2 linked regions of the Neorhizobium galegae bv. orientalis str. HAMBI 540 genome follow. The protein of the gene in region 1 interacts with the protein of each later gene in a pairwise test. Links are inferred from orthologs where the notes say so. Each region holds a gene or a part of one and is shown on either strand. Other genes may lie near its edges.

What was found.
Region 2: the proteins of rplK (region 1) and RG540_RS10680 interact in binary tests that used the Escherichia coli proteins (3 or more experiments, as listed by UniProt). The link is inferred for Neorhizobium galegae bv. orientalis str. HAMBI 540 from one-to-one orthologs.

The regions. Positions count from the first base shown.
Region 1 is NZ_HG938353.1:1,244,292-1,251,518, forward strand. What follows is about bases 4,215-7,014. They hold rplK (50S ribosomal protein L11), read left to right. Parts: upstream 4,215-5,298; coding sequence 5,299-5,730; downstream 5,731-7,014. Other genes in these bases: secE (preprotein translocase subunit SecE), read left to right, coding at 4,354-4,554; nusG (transcription termination/antitermination protein NusG), read left to right, coding at 4,570-5,100; rplA (50S ribosomal protein L1), read left to right, coding at 5,732-6,427; rplJ (50S ribosomal protein L10), read left to right, coding at 6,739-7,014. Also shown: 23S rRNA (guanosine(2251)-2'-O)-methyltransferase RlmB, read right to left, coding at 1-714; RG540_RS06355 (hypothetical protein), read left to right, coding at 1,368-1,862; tuf (elongation factor Tu), read left to right, coding at 2,142-3,317; RG540_RS32300 (hypothetical protein), read right to left, coding at 3,379-3,519; more of rplJ, read left to right, coding at 7,015-7,227. UniProt on the Escherichia coli protein: Forms part of the ribosomal stalk which helps the ribosome interact with GTP-bound translation factors.
Region 2 is NZ_HG938353.1:2,125,641-2,132,855, reverse strand. What follows is about bases 2,223-5,010. They hold RG540_RS10680 (50S ribosomal protein L11 methyltransferase), read left to right. Parts: upstream 2,223-3,071; coding sequence 3,072-3,950; downstream 3,951-5,010. Other genes in these bases: RG540_RS10670 (aminopeptidase P family protein), read left to right, coding at 4,591-5,010; RG540_RS32840 (hypothetical protein), read right to left, coding at 4,161-4,334; RG540_RS10685 (SCO family protein), read left to right, coding at 2,394-2,993; RG540_RS32360 (hypothetical protein), read left to right, coding at 2,223-2,273. In the rest of the region: RG540_RS10690 (methyl-accepting chemotaxis protein), read right to left, coding at 1-1,843; more of RG540_RS32360, read left to right, coding at 2,118-2,222; more of RG540_RS10670, read left to right, coding at 5,011-6,423; RG540_RS10665 (AzlD family protein), read right to left, coding at 6,439-6,753; RG540_RS10660 (AzlC family ABC transporter permease), read right to left, coding at 6,755-7,215. UniProt on the Escherichia coli protein: Methylates ribosomal protein L11.

The sequences.
Region 1 (7,227 bases):
GGCGATCCGGCCGCCGGCAAACGTGCCTTCGAGCGGGGCGGGGCCTTCCGAATCGAGCCCGATCGTCTGGAAGCCGAGCCGGTGCAGTTCTTCGATCGCGTCGGCGAGATTGGTGACCTGTATATAAGGTATCAGTTCCAGCGCGCCGGAGGCCGATTTGGCAAGTACGCCGGATTCGGTCGGGCTATGTCTCTGGGTGGTGATGACCGCGCCGGCGCCGAACGCGACCGCCGAACGCATGATCGCGCCGACATTATGCGGGTCGGTGACCTGGTCGAGAACCAGCAGAAGCGGACTTGCCTTTAGCGCTTCCAGCCGGCGCATGGGGAGGGGCCGCGTTTCCAGCATCACGCCCTGATGAATGGCCTCGGGGCCGAGCACCCTGTCGATATCCTGGGGCGAAACGAATTCGATCGGAAAGGACAATGTCTCCGGCTCGCCGATATCGAGCCGCGCGAAGGCGTTCTGGGTCACCGACAGCTTGATGAGCTTGCGCTCGGGATTGTCGAGGGCGGCGCGTACCGTGTGCAGGCCATAGAGGAAGACCTGTTCCGGCTGAAGCTGCGGCGGCTTCCAGTCCTTGTTGGATTTCGGCCGCTTCAAGGGCGGCGTCGGAATTTCTCCGCGCTCGCGCTTGGAGTCGCGCACCGCGCGCCGAAGCGTCGCATAATGGGTGTCACGGGTGGATTTGTCTTCTTTGTCGTCCTTGCTCATCAGGCCTTATAGCCATCCTCACTCTCCGGGCAAAGCCCTCGACGGGGAGGCGGGTCGAAAGTGCGACTGATTTATTTTCGTCATTTTTGCTTCTTCCTCGTGTTGACAGACGAGAACGAGGCGGTCATATACGCGGCGCAGATTGAGGGGCGGCAAGCTTCCAAGATCTGACGAACTTGGTCTCACGATCCGGACGAAAAACTGGAGAGATGCCCGAGTGGTTAAAGGGGACGGACTGTAAATCCGTTGGCTCAGCCTACGTTGGTTCAAATCCAACTCTCTCCACCATTCGTCTCTGATCGGACACCACATACCGCGGGTATAGCTCAATGGTAGAGCAGCAGCCTTCCAAGCTGAATACGCGGGTTCGATTCCCGCTACCCGCTCCATTTTACCTGATCATGATGAAGACCGGCATGTCACACGCTTGAAAGCGCGTCGACGGTCTCTGTCCGAGTCCGCCTTTCTTTTTTGCCGCGGCTGCCTTGTCATCTGCGCCGTGACTGCGGCGACGCACGTTCCTGCTGGAGCCTCGTTTTTCCGTGATCGCCTGGTATTGTCGCGATGATGCTCGTAACTTTTTAAAGCATCCCGGGTAGAAGCTTTTTCGCCGGCACAGAGGCCGCCCCACCACCAGCTATGGAAACTTGTCCATGAAGAAAATACTTGCCGCCGCAGCCCTTGCGACGATGCTCCTGCCGTCCGCGTCGTTTGCTGCGACCGTGCTTTTCCCGAGCGCCGCCCCCGTCGCGCAGATCACCATTCCGGATGCCTGGAACCCGGAAGAAACCGACAGCGGCATCCAGGCCAGTTCCGACGACGGCGCGATCTATCTGTCGATCGACGTCGCGAGCGCCGAGACCACCGATAAGGTCATCGAAGATGTGTTCTCTTTCCTCGGTGAAAATGGCGTCACGGTCGACCCGGCCACTCAGAAACAGTCCGAAGACACGTTCAACGGCATGAAGATGATCAATCTGGACTGGAGCGGCAAGGACAAGGACGGCGCCGTTTCGATCGGCGTCTCGCTCGTCGCGCCGAAGCCGGACAAGCTTCTCGTCATCACCTATTGGGGCACCAAGGGCGAACAGGAAAAGCACGGCCCAGAACTCGTCGCGCTCATCAACTCGCTGAAGCCGGCGAAGTAAGAGTCCAATCTGGCGCTCACTGAATAGAGGGCCGGCCGTCTCCCGCTTTGAGGGATGACGGTCGGCCCCTTGTTTTCCGGCTGTCATCTAAGCTGCATTGCCCAGTGGAGAGAACAACGCGGAACCGCTCCATCCATAGGGGGTTTCCGTTCGATTTACCCGGCTCCCCTTGTGCGGGCGCGCGTCGTAATTATGTCTTGCGCATTCTGGTGGAAAGCCTTAAACGGCGACACCAAACCCGGTCGCCGGGTCCACACTTATGTTCACAGGAAGCATTCAATGGCAAAGAGCAAGTTTGAGCGCAACAAGCCGCACGTCAACATTGGCACGATCGGTCACGTTGACCATGGCAAGACGTCGCTGACGGCCGCGATCACGAAGTACTTCGGCGAGTACAAGGCCTATGACCAGATCGACGCGGCTCCTGAAGAAAAGGCACGCGGCATCACCATTTCGACGGCGCACGTCGAATATGAGACGACTGCCCGCCACTATGCGCACGTCGACTGCCCCGGCCACGCCGACTATGTGAAGAACATGATCACCGGTGCGGCGCAGATGGACGGCGCGATCCTGGTTTGCTCGGCTGCCGATGGCCCGATGCCGCAGACCCGCGAGCACATCCTGCTCGCCCGTCAGGTCGGCGTTCCGGCAATCGTGGTGTTCCTGAACAAGGTTGACCAGGTCGACGACGCCGAGCTTCTCGAGCTCGTCGAACTGGAAGTGCGCGAACTTCTGTCGTCCTACGACTTCCCGGGCGACGACATTCCGATCATCAAGGGTTCGGCGCTGGCCGCTCTTGAAGATTCGGACAAGAAGATCGGCGAAGATTCGATCCGCGAACTGATGGCCGCTGTCGACGCCTACATCCCGACGCCTGAGCGTCCGATCAACCTGCCGTTCCTGCTGCCGATCGAAGACGTGTTCTCGATCTCGGGCCGTGGTACGGTCGTGACCGGCCGCGTCGAGCGTGGCATCGTCAAGGTTGGCGAAGAAGTCGAGATCGTCGGCATCCGCGCCACCACCAAGACGACGGTGACCGGCGTTGAAATGTTCCGCAAGCTGCTCGACCAGGGTCAGGCCGGCGACAATATCGGCGCTCTGATCCGTGGCGTCCAGCGTGACGGCGTCGAGCGTGGCCAGATCCTGTGCAAGCCGGGTTCGGTCAAGCCGCACACGGTGTTCATGGCAGAAGCCTATATCCTGACGAAGGAAGAAGGCGGTCGTCATACGCCGTTCTTCACCAACTACCGTCCGCAGTTCTACTTCCGCACGACGGACGTGACGGGCATCGTCGAACTTCCGGAAGGCACGGAAATGGTCATGCCTGGCGACAACGTGACCGTTAAGGTGACGCTGATCAACCCGATCGCGATGGAAGAAAAGCTGCGCTTCGCGATCCGCGAAGGCGGCCGTACCGTCGGCGCCGGCATCGTCGCTTCGATCGTCGAGTAATCGATAGCGACATTGGAATAGAGAAGGCCCTGCCGGCAACGGCGGGGCCTTTTGCTTTCGGTCAGCGTGTCGAAAACAGGTCGTTCTCGTAAGGGAAACGACCTACCGTCAGTCCGACATAGTCCAGATTGCCGAGCTCGTGGGATGGCGGCTCACCGGACACGCGATCCGCGGCGCCGTGGCCGTTCAGGGGGCTGGTCAAGCTCCCACCGTCGAGTTCGATGGGCCGCTATCGACCGCAGCACCCTTGAAGAGGGGCCAACATTCTGGCGCGCATACCGGGTAAGGGACGTGGGTGGGATCATCAGGCGCGACAAGTCCCCATCCGGTGACGGACTGCGGAAGAAGTGCGTCCCAGCCGACATCAGGTCTACCGACGTAAGTGTTGCGCCTATGCGAAGTCGATTCGCTTCTGCTGCCGGTTTTTTCGCCGAGACCGCTTGATCAATCATCCGGAAGCCTATCTGGAGCGGCCTTTGTGTCTTTCCTGACGACACCCGGTATGTCCCCGGACGAAGCCCAATCCTCCCGGCCTGGGCCCGCCAGCTTGATCTGCCGGGCAAGGAAATGCCGGAGCGGCGGGTGGAACCGGCGCTTTCGGTGGTCCGGTCTGCAGACGCATCCGACGGGTTGGGCCGAAAGCTCAGGTGAACGGCCCGGATATTAAAAATGCGCTTGCAAAGCGCAACGCATCCCCTTAAAGGGAGCGCCTAGCCAGTTGGCGGCGAGCCGGAGTTTCCGGTTTACGTTCCGCCAAGGTTGAAGGGGTGTAGCTCAGTTGGTAGAGCGGCGGTCTCCAAAACCGCAGGTCGTCGGTTCAAGCCCGGCCGCCCCTGCCATTTTCAGATGATTGGCGCGAGAATATCCGCAGCGGAATTGTCGGGAAATGGCCGTCGTGCAAAACGGCGAAATTTCATCGAACACTGTTTTCCCTCTTGTGTAAAGGGGAAGGGGTGTTTATGTAGGTCAAAACAGACACGCGGTGCGTGGGGCTGAGAGAGTTCAGCTTTACGTGCCGTAATTGCGTGGGCAATCTATGGCATCCAAAACCAATCCCGTTACGTTTCTGCGCCAAGTGCGCTCCGAGACGACGAAAATCCATTGGCCGTCTCGTCGTGAGACCATGATTTCCACGGCCATGGTTCTGGTTATGGTTGTGTTCGCTGCGCTGTTTTTCTTCGCTGCAGACCAGCTCATGGGATGGTTGCTCCGTCTCGTACTGAACGTCAGCGTTTGATTCTGGAGAATAAAGATGGCGGCGCGTTGGTACATCGTCCACGCATATTCTAATTTTGAGAAGAAGGTGGCAGAGGACATCGAGAACAAAGCTCGCCAGAAGGGGCTTGAGCATCTGTTCGAAAAGATCCTCGTGCCGACCGAAAAGGTCGTCGAGGTGCGCCGCGGCCGCAAGGTCGATTCCGAGCGCAAGTTTTTTCCGGGTTACGTCATGGTTCGGGCCAATCTGACTGACGAAGCCTATCACTTGATCAAGAACACGCCGAAGGTTACCGGCTTCCTCGGTTCCGACAACAAGCCGGTGCCGATCCCGGACTTCGAAGCCGACCGCATTCTCGGCCAGGTTCAGGAAGGTGTCGAGCGGCCGAAGTCCTCGATCACCTTCGAGATCGGCGAGCAGGTCCGCGTTTCCGATGGTCCGTTCGCGTCCTTCAACGGCACCGTACAGGATGTCGACGAAGAGCGTTCGCGCCTCAAGGTCGAGGTCTCGATCTTCGGTCGTGCGACCCCGGTCGAGCTGGAATACGCCCAGGTCGAAAAGGTCTGATGAATTTCGAAATGGGGCCTGCTGTTTGTGCAGCGGGTCTCGTGCGGCGTTTGCCGCAAGCGCGTGGGAGGAACGGTGCCTTAGCCGGGCATTTTGGCCGAACCACGCAACCGCAGCCGCCGGCGAAAGCCGGCATGTCGGGCCGGGAAACCGGTCTCTAATGAGCCGGGTAACCGGTCTCTCGAAAGGCAGAGAGTTATGGCTAAGAAAGTTATGGGCCACCTCAAGCTGCAGGTAAAGGCAGGGTCGGCCAATCCGTCCCCGCCGATCGGTCCTGCACTTGGTCAGCGCGGCATCAACATCATGGAATTCTGCAAGGCGTTCAACGCCGCCACGCAGGAAATGGAAAAGGGCATGCCGATCCCGGTCGTCATCACCTATTTCCAGGACAAGTCCTTCACCTTCGCGATGAAGCAGCCTCCGGTCAGCTACTGGCTGAAGAAGGAAGCGAAGATCACCTCGGGTTCGAAGACCCCGGGCAAGGGCGCCAAGGCTGGCACCCTGACCAAGGCTCAAATCCAGACTATCGCCCAGGCGAAGATGAAGGATCTGAACGCGGCCGATCTCGAAGGCGCAATGGCCATGATCGAGGGCTCCGCCCGCGCCATGGGCCTGGAAGTGGTGGCTTAACATGGTAAAGCTTGCAAAGCGTATTCAGAAGATCCGCGAAGGCGTCGATCCGACCAAGCTGGTCGCCCTGACGGAAGCCATTTCGATGGTCAAGGTTCGCGCCACGGCGAAGTTCGACGAAACTGTCGAAATCTCCATGAACCTCGGCGTCGATCCGCGTCACGCAGACCAGATGGTCCGCGGCGTGGTCAACCTGCCGAACGGTACAGGCCGTGACGTTCGCGTCGCCGTTTTCGCACGTGGCGCCAAGGCTGACGAAGCCAAGGCAGCCGGTGCAGACATCGTCGGCGCCGAAGATCTGGTCGAAATCGTCCAGGGCGGCAAGATCGACTTCGATCGCTGCATCGCCACTCCGGACATGATGCCGCTCGTCGGTCGTCTCGGTAAGGTTCTCGGCCCGCGCGGCATGATGCCGAACCCGAAGGTCGGAACCGTCACCATGGACGTCACGGGCGCCGTCAAGGCTTCCAAGGGCGGCGCTGTCGAGTTCCGCGTCGAGAAGGCTGGCATCATCCACGCCGGCATCGGCAAGGCTTCCTTCGAAGCCAAGGCTCTCGAAGAGAACATCAAGGCTTTCGCCGATGCGGTCATCAAGGCCAAGCCGGCTGGCGCGAAGGGCAACTACGTCAAGCGCGTAGCGATTTCTTCGACGATGGGCCCGGGCGTCAAGATCGATCCGTCGACCGTGACGATCTAAAGTTCTGTCCGGAGCCTTCGGGTTCCGGACTGCATGAATTCCTGGTCCTTCGGGGCCGGGAATTTCCCAGGGAAACCTGGGAATTCCTGTCCGAGATTGCGGGTGGTTTCGACCTTAATCACTTGATGCCTGCATGAGACGGGTAAGACCCGAGATTTTTGAGGCGCTAGCGCGCTTTACGAATTCGGTTCGAGCCTAGTGTGCCTTGTGCCTGGAGCCCCAGTGGCGACAGTGCGAGGGGACAGGATCCTCAAGCGTCGCTTGGGGTCCTAATCAAGGGATCCCTTGAGGCAAAGGCAACCCGATGGGGCCTGCAGGATTGCGGTCCCGTCAACTGGAGACAGACAGTGGAAAGAGCGGAAAAGCGCGAATTTGTCACGGAGCTGAACGAAGTCTTTAAGGCTTCTGGTTCGGTTGTCGTGGCCCACTATGCTGGTGTCACAGTTGCGCAGATGAACGATTTTCGTTCGAAGATGCGCGCTGCTGGCGGCACCGTCAAAGTCGCGAAGAACCGTCTGGCCAAGATCGCTCTTCAGGGTACGGAGTCGGAAGGGATGTCAAATCTCTTCAAGGGGCAGACGCTGATCGCATTCAGCGAAGACCCGGTAACGGCTCCGAAGGTCGTCATGGATTTCGCCAAGACCAATGACAAGATCATTGTTCTGGGCGGTTCCATGGGTGCAACCACGCTCACTGCGGATGCGGTCAAGTCGCTTGCGACCCTGCCTTCGCTGGACGAGCTTCGCGGCAAGCTGCTGGGCCTCTTGAATGCCCCGGCATCGCGTATCGCGACGGTTGTT
Region 2 (7,215 bases), 880 kb from region 1 along the record:
TGGAAGCGCTCGCAGCCTCGACGGCGCGCGGGCCATTGCCTCCGCGGATCTGGAAATGGCTGATCAGCTGGTTGAGGTTTTCGGCATCGCTTGCCAGCGAATGGCTGGCAGCGGTGCTCTGCTCCACCATTGCGGCATTCTGTTGCGTTGCTTGGTCCATCTGGCCGATCGCGATATTGATTTCCGTCAGTCCGGTCGATTGTTCGCGCGCAGAGGTGAAGATCGCGTGAACGTGATCGTTGATTTTCAGCACGTCGTCGCCGATCCGCGTCAGCGCTTCGCCGGTCGCCTTCACCAGATCGACGCCGGTCTTGACCTCGTGGTTCGAACGGGTGACCAGCGCCTTAATATCCTTGGCCGCGCCGGCAGCGCGTCCGGCGAGTTCGCGCACTTCCTGTGCGACGACGGCAAAGCCCTTGCCGGCTTCGCCCGCGCGGGCCGCCTCGACGCCGGCATTGAGCGCCAGCAGGTTGGTCTGGAAGGCGATCTCGTCGACGACGTTGATGATCTTGCCGATCTCGGCGGTCGCGTCCTCGATCCGCCTCATGGCGGCCGTGGCATCGCGAACCACGTCGGAGGACTTTTCGGTATAGTCCTTGGCATCGCTCACCATTTGCGTCGCTTCCTCGGCGCGGCTGGTGGCGTTGCGTACGGTCGCCGTGATTTCTTCGAGGGCTGCCGATGTTTCCTCGAGCGAGGCCGCCTGCTTCTCGGTCCGCTTCGCGAGGTCGTCGGCAGCGGAGCGCATCTGGTTCGCGTTTGCGCCGATGGAACTCGAGCTGGTGGCGACCTCGGTCATGACGTGGCGCAGACGCTCGACGACCCGGTTGAAATCGGCGCGCAGGCGCTCGAGATCACCACGGAAGGGCCGATCGAGGGCGGCCGCAAGATCGCCTTCGGAGAGGCGGTTGAGGGCGCTTGCAAGCGAATCGACTGCGAAGTGGAGCGCTTCGGCTTCGGCCTTCTGTTCGGACTCGCTCGTCTGCCGCCGGGTTTCGTTCTGGCGGCGTTCGTCTTCAAGATTGACCTCCAGGGTCTGGCGTTCGACGGCTGCAAGTCTGAAGACGTCGGTGGCGCGCGCCATTTCGCCAATCTCGTCGCCGAGATCTATGCCGGGCACGGGGGTGTTGTAGTCGCCGCCGATGATCCGCTGCATGCTGGCGCGAACGCCGTCGATGCCGCGCCGGATCGCGCCGCCGTGAATGCTCTGCAGGAACGCCATGGCGACCAATGCGATCAACCCGCAGCCGAGCTGCACATAGAGCGAGGTCGAGGAAAGCGTATTCGCCTCCTGGACGCGGCTGCGCACCAGTTTCTCGCCCGCGACGGCAGCCGTATCGAGCATTGCGCCAACCCGTTCGCCGGCACCGTCGATGGCGTCGTCGATCTTGTCATAGGCCTCTTCGGGCGCGCCGGTTTCGACCATTTTTCTGAGATCGACCTGGATCGCCGTCGAGAGAGCTGCGAGGTCCGTCTCGAAATTTGAGACGAGGCCTGGATTGCTGATTTCAGCCGCGAGTTTCTTCAGATTACCGACAGAGCTTTTCAGCTTGTCGGAAGAGTCCGCCATCGCCTTCAGCCGGCTCGGCTCGACACGTTTGTCGTCGCGGTCGACGATCGTGTCCATCGCTGCGAGAACGAGTTCTAGGTTGGCAATGCGCATGCCGTCGACCGTATCCACGTGCTCCTGGATATCGGTCGCGCGCTGCAGCGCTTCGTCGAGCTGTCTGCCTTCGTACCAGCCGACAAGCAGCATCGCGCCGATGCCGACAAAGGCGGAGCCTGCCAGCGTCCAGAGCCGGTGATTGACCGACAGCGTCTTGCGAAGGGGTTTTGCCGTCATGCTGTTGAAATTCCTCCCACGCCGGATCAGGTCCGGCAGACTGCAGATAGAGATGGAAACTGAGGGCGAACCGGTGTCGGCGACATCATGTCTTTTCGCGGTCGACATAGCGGCCCCTAGTGCGATGCGTGTTGCATCCTCACTCCCATTCGCCGCTACGAATCGTAAACCACGTTCGCCTTTATAAGATCTCAGACAGGTATTAATCTTACCCTAAACTTGTTCGAAGGTTGCGACCTTCTGAAAAGCCGGAAAGGGTGGTAGATTGAACGTTATGAACAGTACAATCGAGACTTATCGCCTGCCGCTGATCGCCGCCGTAAGCCTGCTCTTGCTCGGGTTCGGTGGTGTCGCCTTTTACGGTTGGCTCCGGTTCGGCTCTTCCATCCTGCTGACGCTTGGCGAAACCGGCCTTTCCTGGTGTTTCTGACCGGCCGCCGTTTCGTTGAGACAAATCAGCGCGATATCTTTCGAAAACGGCTTCTTGAATTGCTTCGCTGCCATCTCGGGTCTATCGATCCGTCATTAGGTCTGAGCTGAAGAGATACCGATGAAAAGCTTTCGCACCATCCTCTGGGTTGCCGTCGTGGCGCTTGCCGGCGTACTTGTCTGGCTGACGATGGAAGTGACGGGGTCGAAACAGCAGCTGGCAGAAGGTCCGTTCGGCGTGCCGTTCGAGCTCGTTGCCCAGAACGGCCAGCCGATCACCGAAAAGGCCTTCCAGGACAAGCCGACGGCGCTGTTCTTCGGCTTCACCCATTGCCCGGAAGTGTGCCCCACGACGCTGTTCGAGCTGAACGGCTGGCTGCACAAGGTCGATCCGGACGGCACCAAGCTCAACGGCTATTTCGTCAGCATCGATCCGGAGCGCGACAGCCCGGAACTGCTCGGTCAATATGTGTCCAATGTCACCGACCGGGTGAAGGGGATTTCCGGTCCGCCGGCCAAGGTCGAGGAGATGGCCAAGGGTTTCAAGGTCTATTTCAAGAAAGTCCCGGTCGATGAGAAGGCTCCGAACGGCGACTACACGATGGACCACACCGCCTCGGTTTTCCTGCTCGACAATGGCGGACGCTTCGCCGGCACCATCGCCTATGGGGAAAATCCCGACGTCGCGGTCAAGAAGCTCGAAAAACTCATCAAGGGCTGATACGTTTGACGTTGAAGCCGACACGGCTTCTGTGGCAATCCTCTCCGCCACCGTTTTGAACAGCTGAGAGACCCTTCCTTGAGCGAAATCCGCCTTTACGTCACGTCCACCGAAAAAGGTGCGGCCGAGATCCTCGATATCCTGTCGGAGGTTTTCGGCGAGGAGGACTTCGCCATCGCCACCACCGAGGTGGACGAGAAAAAGGACATCTGGGAAGCGTCCGTCTACATGCTGGCGGATGACGAGGAGGCGGTGCGCGAGCGTATCGCCGAGGGCCTTGCCCGAGCTTTTCCCGATCTTGAAATCCAAAGGGAGATCATCCCGGATATCGACTGGATCGCCAAGTCGCTGGAAGGGCTGAAGCCGGTGAGGGCAGGGCGGTTCATCGTCCACGGCTCGCACGACCGCAACAAGGTGAAGGTCAACGATATCGCCATCGAGATCGATGCGGGCCAGGCCTTCGGCACCGGCCATCACGGCACTACCGCCGGCTGCCTCGAAGTGATCGAGGAGGTGATGCGCGCAAGGACCGTCCGCAACGCGCTCGATCTTGGAACCGGAAGCGGCGTGCTGGCGATTGCGGTGCGCAAGCTGGCCAATATCCCGGTGCTCGCGACCGACATAGACCCAGTCGCTGTTCGGGTGGCCCGTGAAAATGTCCGCCGAAACGGCATCGCCACCGGCATACGGCTCGAGACCGCGCCGGGATTCCATTCGCCGGCATTCGGTCGGGAAGGACCGTTCGACCTGATCATCGCCAACATTCTGGCACGGCCGCTGATGAAGATGGCGCCGCAGCTCGCGGCACATCTGGCGCCCGGCGGTTCGGTGATCCTCTCCGGCATTCTGGCTACACAGCGCTGGAAGGTGCTGGCCGCCTATAGCGGCGTCCGTCTCGCCCACGTCCGCACCATCTGGCGTAATGGCTGGGTCACGATCCATCTGCGCCACGATTGACTGGTTTGCGGTGCAGTATTGAATTCTTCGCATGACTTCTGGGGCCGGACAGCAAAAAGGCGGCACCGGTGGCGCCGCCTTGCGATCAGTTCTGAAACTGATCTACCCGCGAGCGTGAGGAGGGAGATGCTCGAGCGGGCCTCGTATCCTGATAGCCGGGGCGGGTGAGGGAGGAGAGCCCGCGCCGGCCAAATGATCAGAATACGTAGCTTAGAATACGTAGTTCTGGGCGCCCTTGCGGCGCAGTTCTTCACGGCTGGTGCCGAGGCCCTTCAGCGTTTCGTCGTCAAGGCCCAGCAGGGCGCCGTTGACGTAACGGGCAACCTGACGCTCGCGAGCTTCGACCATGCGGTTGAAGGCATTGCGGAAGAAAGAGTTGGCCATGGAAGCGATCCTTTTGATACGGGCCTTGTTCGGCGCCCGTTCGATGATGTGAATATAGCGATTGCTGCACCGCACAGTGAGAGGGGTTCTCTCATTGGTGGTATGCGTTTGCTGCATATGAAGGCTATGTCGGCGCCAAACGCATTGAGCAGATGCACAATCGCCGATCATCTCCGGCTCGGCTGGCAATGTCTGCCGAAGATCGGCTAACATGATCGCAGCCTCTCGGAATCAAGCAGCCCGGAAACTCAAGCCTATGTTCCAATCCTTCGAAGTGAAGTCCGCCCCGCAGTTCGGCCGCGATCGCGTCAGCGCGCTCAGGGCGAAATTCGCCGATCTCGGCATTGACGGTTTTCTTATTCCCCGTGCCGATGAATACCAGGGCGAATACGTGCCGGCCTCCGCCGAACGCCTGTCCTGGCTCACCGGTTTCACCGGATCGGCCGGCATGGCGCTCATCACGCAACGTGAGGCTATCGTTTTCGTCGATGGACGTTACGTCACCCAGCTTGCCGAACAGGTGGACGGCTCGATGTTCACCGCTGGCGATCTCGTCAACGAACCGCCGCATGTCTGGCTGCCGCGCCACGGCGCCAAAGGTTTCCGGCTCGGTATCGATCCGTGGCTGCATGCGGGCGCGGAAGTGCGGCGGCTGGAAAAGGCGCTTGCCGAGATCGGCGGTTCGCTGGTGCTGCTCGACGCCAATCCGCTCGACGCGATCTGGGCCGATCGTCCCGCCGAGCCGCTCGGCGCCGTGTCGATCCAGAAACAGGAGCATGCCGGCACCCTGGCGAGCGAGAAGATTGCGGCGATTGCGAGCCAGGTGAAGGAGAAGGGGGCGGGCGCGGTGGTCATCGCCGACCCGACATCGGTCGCCTGGATCTTCAACATCCGCGGCGATGACGTGCCGCACACGCCCTATCCGCTGTCGCGGGCGATCATCCCGGCCGAGGGCAAGGCGGAAATCTTTCTTGATCAGATGAAGACCGGCATCGAACAGGCCGCCTACCTGGCTCAGATTTGCGTGCAGCGCCCGCCTTCGGAATTCCTGGCGCGGCTTGCGGCCTTCTCGGCGGACGGCGCAAAGATCCTGATCGATCCCGAGTTGACGCCGCTGGCGCTCACCAAAGCGATCACGGCCGCCGGCGGCGAGGTGGTCGAGGCTTCCGATCCGGCAAAACTGCCGCGCGCCTGCAAGAACCGCGAGGAGCTCGACGGCTCGGCCAAGGCGCATCTGCAGGATGGCGCGGCGATGGTCGAATATCTCTGCTGGCTCGACGCCCAGGCGCCCGGCACGATCACCGAGATCGATGCGGTCAAGGCGCTGGAGGCGACCCGCGCCCGCATCGGCCAAAACATGCAGAACCCGCTGAAGGACATTTCCTTCGATACGATCTCCGGCGCGGGCGAACACGGCGCGGTCATCCACTACCGGGTGACGACCGAGACCAACCGCAAGCTCGAAGCCGGCGAGCTTTTCCTGGTCGATTCGGGCGCGCAATATGTCAACGGCACGACCGACATAACCCGCACGGTCGCGGTCGGCGCGGTGCCCGAAGAACACAAGCGTTTCTTCACGCTGGTGCTGAAGGGCATGATCGGCATCAGCACGGCGCGGTTTCCGAAGGGCACCCGCGGCTGTGATCTCGATCCGCTCGCCCGCATCGCGCTCTGGAAGGCCGGCGGCGACTATGCACATGGCACCGGCCACGGCGTCGGCTCATATCTCTCGGTGCATGAGGGACCGCAGCGGATCTCACGGCTGGCGACCCAGGAACTGCTGCCCGGCATGATCCTCTCCAACGAGCCTGGTTATTATCGTCCCCGCTCCTTCGGGATCCGCATCGAGAACCTGATCTATGTGAAGGCGGCCGAGGATATCGACGGCGGCGACCAGCCGATGCTCGCCTTCGAGACGCTGACCTGGTGCCCGATCGACCGCCGCCTCGTGCTGCCTGACCTAATGACCGCCGAGGAACTCGGCTGGCTGAACGGCTACCACGCCGCCGTGCGCGAAAAGCTGCTGCCGCTGATCGACGACGAGGCGGTCAAGACCTGGCTGGTAAAGGCGACAGAGCCGCTTTCCTGAAGCAGGTGCCGTTAATCAGAAGCCCAGGAGGTGGCGGCAGATCATCGCTGCCGCCCAGCCGGCGCCGAGTAGCAAGAGACCCGGATACCGGATGCCGACCACGAGCGCGGCCAGCATGGCGATCTTGACGTCCCAGCCGCCGTTGAAGAAGGCGGGGGCGACGAGCGTGGTCAGGACTGCTGCCGGCACGGCGTTGAGAGCCTGCTCCATGCGCGGCGGGATCGTCTTCATCCGGGTGATCAGCACATACCCGCCGATGCGGGTAAGGTAGGTCGCGACCGCGGCGGCCAATATCAGCAGAACCATGTCCATCGAGATGAGGTCGCTCATGTCAGCTCTCCATCTCGGCGGCGGCGTTCGCTGGCACGGAATCGGTGGACAGCGGCAGGAACGCTGCGACGACGACCCCGACCGCAGCACCGATGCTGACATGCCAGGGCGAGCCGACGAAATGATAGCCGAGCACCGAACCGAGCGCGCTTGCCACCACCACCGGATAAAAGCCCGGCTTGCGGCGGAAGCCGATGACCAGACCGAGGAAATAGACCGGCAGCAGCACGTCGATCGCAAGCGACCGCGGATCGCCCATCATCCGCCCGAAAAACGCGCCAACGACGCTGAAGAACAGCCAGGGGAAATAAATCGCAGCGCCGAAGCCGATATACCATCGGAAGCTGACGCCCTGGCCGCTTTCGCCGCGCTTCACGGCTTCCGCGAATTGCGGATCCGTCAGCACGAAGAAGGTGAAGAATTTCTGGACCGGCGTGAAATGGGTAATGTATCGGGTCAGCG